DNA from 2 places in the Paenibacillus sp. FSL E2-0178 genome. Region 1 is predicted to be linked to the other one. Evidence: a T-box and tRNA genes for the amino acid it is inferred to sense, from the RefSeq annotation. Region 1 holds a T-box; the other holds one or more tRNA genes.

Region 1 (3,146 bases):
CCGGCTACGCCTGTCGCACCTGTAACCCCAGTCGCTCCGGCTACGCCTGTCGCACCTGTAACCCCAGTTGCTCCTGCTACGCCCGTCGCACCTGTAACCCCAGTCGCTCCGGCTGTGCCTGTCGCACCCGTAACCCCAGTCGCTCCGGCTGTGCCTGTCGCACCTGTAACCCCAGTCGCTCCTGCTACGCCTGTCGCACCTGTAACCCCAGTTGCTCCTGCTACGCCCGTCGCACCTGTAACCCCAGTCGCTCCGGCTGTGCCTGTCGCACCTGTAACCCCGGTTGCGCCTGCTATGCCCGTCGCACCTGTAACCCCGGTTGCGCCAGCTATGCCTGTCGCACCCGTAACCCCAGTCGCGCCAGCTGTGCCTGTCGCACCCGTAACCCCGGTCGCTCCAGCTATGCCTGTCGCACCTGTAACCCCAGTTGCTCCTGCTACGCCCGTCGCACCTGTAACCCCAGTTGCTCCAGCTATGCCTGTCGCACCCGTAACCCCGGTCGCTCCAGCTATGCCCGTCGCACCTGTAACCCCAGTTGCTCCAGCTGTGCCTGTCGCACCCGTAACCCCGGTCGTGCCTGTGATGCCCGTTACTCCTGTGGTAGCTCCCAGAAGTTCAGCAGAAACCAGGCGGTGTGGCGTTACTAAGCCGCCTGAGCTATTTTTTCCCCAGACTGAGACTTGCACATGTTCATCAATGGTTCCTGAAGTGATAAAAATAAACTCAAATGCATCCAGATCCGCATAATACGTGGTTGTCACTACCTGATTAGGCAGTACATTCAACGTTTCACTGACATATAGCGTGCGGGTTCCATCCAGATAGTAACCTTCTACCGTCACCAAGGAAGACATGGTATCGCTTCGGTTATCGATTTTGACCGTGACCTGCTGGGTAGGTCTAAGCCCGCCTACCGCATTATTTTCAATCGGTCCTGTAGATAAAAAGCTCATCTTGAGTTCTCCTCTCCGAATATTTTAATAGTGATAACAACTTACTATATTCGAGCCATCACTGGAGGTGTGGACAAAGCCGGATATCTATTGCAAATACCGGATGCTATGGGTTGCATTTTCCGGCAACAAGGTTCCGCTTGACATTCGGCTATTGCTTTCTTCCAGAAATTCGCTATACTGATAAAAATCATATTGAATCGATGACCGGGAGAGTAATAACCCTGAACCCTAGTCCCCAGCGAGCCGGGAGAGTGTAAGCCGGTACAGATCAGGATTATGAAGCGCACCCGTGAGATGGACTTCTGAACCTTAAGAGTAGGAAGCCCCGGCTAAAGACCGTTAACCTGTAAGGTGGTTGAACTGTAGGTTCAGCAACGAGAGTGGTACCGCGAGCGCATAAGCCTCGTCTCTTTTGAGACGAAGGCTTTTTTTGTCGTCTATTCTTTGTCTTTTAGAATTCTGCACTACCCTACGGCCTTTAGCGGCCGCTTACACTTTTCACAAATATAGGAGGTATTTACTCATGTTAATGCTAAGTCAGCTGATCAAGAACAGTCTGGAACAATGTATTCACAAAGTATCTGAAGACCTGGGGATTCCCGGCAGCTCTGCGGTAAAAGTGGCTCTGGAGCAACCGGCGAATGCGGACCATGGAGACTACTCCAGCAATATAGCCATGCAGCTGGCCCGTACCCTGCGCAAAGCCCCGGCCGTCATCGCAGAACTGATCATCGCCGAGCTGAAGTCATCGGGCTCCGTTAACGGACTGCTGCAGAGAATCGAGGTTGCGCCGCCGGGTTTCATTAATATGTACATCGATTGGCAGGTATGGGCCACGACTGATTTTGCAATTCCGCAGGCTGGCGGTGAGAAGGTTATTGTAGAGCATACCTCGGTGAACCCGAACAAATCCATGCATATCGGGCACCTGAGAAACTCCTGTATCGGGGATGCACTGGTTAGAATTTTGAGAAAAACCGGTCATACCGTCGAGGTGCACAACTACGTGGATGATCTTGGCAATCAGCTTGCAGATACTGTAGTCGGCCTCTTGAATGTCCCGCTTGCCGGGAAGCATGCCCGTTTCGGAGATTACTGCTGGGATATTTACGCTGAGATCAACAAGGAGTACGCGGAGCATCCTGAAAGTGTAAATAAACGGACCGAAATTCTTCACGCGCTGGAAGAGGGGCATGGCAATACCGCCTGGATTGGCAACCTTGTCGCCGGACAGATTGTAAAAGAGCATGTGGAGGAGATGCGCAGCTTCGGCATTCACTACGACCTGCTTGTTTGGGAGAGCAGTATTCTGAAAGAAGGCTTCTGGTCTTCCGCCTTCGGCCTTTTGTCGCAGACAGATGTGTTCGTTCAGGAGAAGGAAGGCAAGCTGGACGGCTGCTGGGTGCTGAAGCAATCCGCTGGCACTGGCGCACAGGAGACACAAGAGACAGAAGAGGAGCATCAGAAGGATAAGGTGCTGGTGCGCTCGAACGGGATTTTGACCTATACGGCCAAGGATATCGCATATCATCTGTGGAAATTCGGCCTCTTGGACAAGGACTTCGCCTACAGCGAATTTGGCAGCGGGCTGTGGACGACCGGCTTGAGGGGGGAGACGCTGCCTTTTGGACGCGCAGACAAGGTCGTGAACGTGATCGACTACAGACAGGAGTATCCGCAGGCGATGGTTAAGCAGGCCTTCCAGGCACTGGGCTACAGCGAGCAGGCGGATCGGCTGCATCATGTAAGTTATGGTGTAGTTTCGCTAAGTCCGGCTTCTGCTGCGGGGCTCGGTCTGGACACCTCCGCCGGCAAAAGCTCCTACGCCATGTCCGGACGCCAGGGCATCGGCATCAAGGTAACCGAGCTGGTCCGGCTTATGGAGCATTCCATCGAGACTACCCGTTCCGACAAAAACGGCCTGTCCAGCCGGCTCATCGCCACTGCTGCCATCCGCTACTATCTGCTGCGCTTCAATCTGGGTACAGAGATTGTGTTTGACTTCAATCAGGCCATGGAAATTTCCGGCAACACTGGCGTTTATCTGATGTATGCCTATGCCCGGGCAAGCCGTGTGCTCAGTAAAGGCAGCGCTTTGGCGGAGAGCGGTACCGGGAATAGCGGCGGTAACGAGCATGGCGGGAGCCGGGAGTATGGGGGGCACGGGAATAGCGGGGATAACGGGGATAA
Region 2 (3,146 bases), 1.7 Mb from region 1:
ATAAAATGGAATCTATAGGACCTCTTGCAACTGTTTGTCGATTTCTTTGCCGATTTCGACAGCAGCCGCCTCGTCTGTTACGAGAATATCCTCTTGGCCGAACCGCAGCATCGCATGAATGGCCTTAGCCTTGCGTTTGCCGCCGGCAATACCGATGACGACTTCTGTACGGATAATGTCTTCCAGGCGCAGCCCCATGGTCAGCATGGTATGAACCACCTCGCCATTCTCATTGAAATAATATCCGAACGATTCGGCTACCGCACCCTCGTCCTGAATCTCTGAGATTGTACCGGGGTCCAGCTTGCGGCGGTGAGTCATTTCAATGGCATCGCCAATTCCATGCACAATAATACGCGATCTGCGGATAATCTGCACAATCTCTCCAATATTGGAGTCCAGTGCGAGCGACTGATAGGCATCGCCGCTGAGCAGATCAGGCACATGCAGCAGACGGTAATTGGCACCAATCCGTTTGGCCATGGTCGAAGCAATGGTGTTGGCTTGGATCTCCATGCTCTCTCCCAGTCCTCCACGCGCCGGAACTACCCAGGCGTTCTTATAGGAAAGGGATAGCGGCGGGGTCAACTGATCGGCCATTTCGGCCAGGGTCGATCCGCCTGTGACGGCAATCGTGTCGTCACTGCGCAGTACACTGAGCAGTGCCTTCGAACCTGCACGCCCCAGTTCACGTTTGGTGAACAGCGAGGTCTCGCAGTCGCCAGGTACAACAACTACTTTACTGAGACCGTACGTAGTACGAATTTTCTCTTCCAGATCATCCAGGCCGAAGAGGCTCTTGGCGATCGGCTCCAGCAGGTCAAGCAGTCTGCGACCGGCTTCGCTAATGCGCATGCCGACGCTCTCGATCTCAATGAGCCCTTGCGATTTCAGAAGATCCGTCTCGGCGCGCAGCACCCGCTCGGTCATATCAAGCGAGGCGGCAAGCGTTCTGCGCCCAATAATATCGGACAGCATGATCTGATGTAGAATCGTATACCGTCTCTTAAGGGTTTCCATGAGATCAGGCAGAAGCTGCTTTTGGATTTCCAATAAATTACGCATGCTTTCACTCCTGCAACTTCGTCTTTCTCTTTTCCCTTGTTCGTGGTCTCAAAATGTCCCGGGTTAACTTTTTAAGTCCCACCCATATTCTACCCAAAACTGACGCCGAGTGCAAGTGTTCCGAGACTATAATTCTCAGACCCGTTTCATCTTATACATCTGCCGGTCTGTGAGAGGTAATCGCGCCCTTAAGCACATGCCTGAAAACCTCCATCACCTGACTGTCAGGTGGGAAGCTATCATCTGCCTGGGAGCCTGAAAAACTATTTTTTTGCACGATGGGTTTTACACGTTGCTTTTATGCAATAAGTGTATTATAATAATTTCTGTTGCGCCCGTGGTCCAATGGATATGACGTAGGCCTCCGAAGCCTGAGATCCAAGTTCGATTCTTGGCGGGCGCGCCATTATTTTCACTTTTGTACATAATTTAGCAATGCTTATATTATATTTAACCAAAGAGCCGCTTGATGGCTCTTTTTTTTGAATCTAAGTTTGACTTTCTTTGACTTTTTGTTTAAATTTGTTTATCATGTGGTTAATACGGTAACAGTAAAAAATGAACACATTCGAAGCACCAATTTCAAGGAGGTTTTCCACGTGAGTTATATTCCTATGGTAGTAGAACAGAGCAACCGCGGTGAGCGCGCTTATGACATCTATTCCCGCCTGCTGAAGGACCGCATCATTTTCCTTGGAACGGAGGTTAATGACGTGGTAGCCAATTCCATCATCGCACAAATGCTCTTCCTGGCTGCCGAGGATCCGGATAAGGATATTCACCTGTATGTAAACAGCCCTGGCGGCTCCATTACAGCGGGTATGGCTATATTTGATACAATGCAGTACATTAAACCGGATGTATCCACCATCTGTGTAGGGATGGCCGCTTCCATGGGAGCCTTCCTGCTGAACGCTGGCGCCAAGGGCAAACGCTTTGCCTTGCCGAACAGCGAAATTATGATTCACCAGCCGCTCGGCGGTGCCCAGGGTCAGGCTTCGGATATTGAAATCCGCGCCCGCCGCATCATCAAGCTGCGCGAGAAGCTGAACCGTATCCTGTCCGAACGTACGGGCCAGCCGATCGAGAAGATCGAGAAGGATACCGACCGCGATTACTTCATGAGTGCTGCCGATGCAGCTGAATATGGCATTGTCGATAAAGTCATTGAGAAGACCTTGCCGACTGGCGTTTAATTTCTATACTTCACCAACAAATAAAGAGGCTGCCACGGACCTACAGGTCTGCGGCAGCCTCTTTATGTGGCATATATACTGATGACTCACCTCAAGTTTCCATATCCCAGGGCATCCAGCTTGCCGGCGATCACCCGGTAGCCCCTGCCGTTCGGATGAATATGATCCAGGAACAGCAGCCCCCGCTCATTGCCGGCAAATTCATGATAAATGGAAGCAAATCCTACGGCATAACTGCTGTAGCCGGCAGCATAGCGGTTGAACTGCCTCACCCAATCTGTGGCCTCATCCACCTGAGGATACGGATTATAGAGGCCTACTATCCGGATAATGTAAGGACTTCGCGTGCCCGCCTTCAGCTGTGACAGAGTACTCATAATATCACTGAAATTCCGTTTGCAGTCCCGGAGTGCTTTTTGCAGATACCCATTCAGCTCACCTGGCCTCCCCGCTGCGGCTTTGGCGGCCTTAATCAGATCATTGCCGCCGATAGAGACGGTAATGATCTCTGCATCCTTAACCGCAGAACGAAAGCCGCCGTCTGTCTTGAGACGCTGCTCCAGCCCCGCTGTTGTCAGACCATTCACTCCTAGATTCGCAGAAGCAACCGGAGTCTGCAGCCGCCCTTCCGCCATCCGGCGGTAGACGGGAACAAATCCGTTCCCGGGCAGCGCCCCGAATCCGGTCGTTAATGAATCTCCAATGGCCGTATACTGATAGACCATAGCCTTCCCTCCCCGCTATAAGCTGCTTGCTTTCTTTAGCTTATGACTGCCCGGGGGATGTGGTAACGGCAGGGCGGCCTTATTAGGCCCGCAAAAAAATCCTGCCCTCATGTCTCCCGGAGGAAACGCAAGGGCAGGATAGATGAAGCTACCGGAACTG

The links. The T-box of region 1 lies ahead of argS (arginine--tRNA ligase). A T-box ahead of a tRNA ligase gene usually reads a tRNA of that ligase, here a tRNA-Arg.
Region 2: it has a tRNA-Arg gene. The T-box ahead of argS (arginine--tRNA ligase) is inferred to sense a tRNA for this amino acid. The anticodon was not compared.

The regions. Positions count from the first base shown of each region.
Region 1 is NZ_CP151953.1:6,226,399-6,229,544, reverse strand. It holds gene MHI42_RS27195 (collagen-like protein) at 1-953, opposite strand, end outside; T-box leader at 1,148-1,370, shown strand; gene argS (arginine--tRNA ligase) at 1,486-3,146, shown strand, end outside.
Region 2 is NZ_CP151953.1:4,557,993-4,561,138, forward strand. It holds gene MHI42_RS19625 (sugar-binding domain-containing protein) at 13-1,065, opposite strand; tRNA gene MHI42_RS19630 (tRNA-Arg) at 1,397-1,471, shown strand; gene clpP (ATP-dependent Clp endopeptidase proteolytic subunit ClpP) at 1,665-2,261, shown strand; gene MHI42_RS19640 (GDSL-type esterase/lipase family protein) at 2,348-2,986, opposite strand.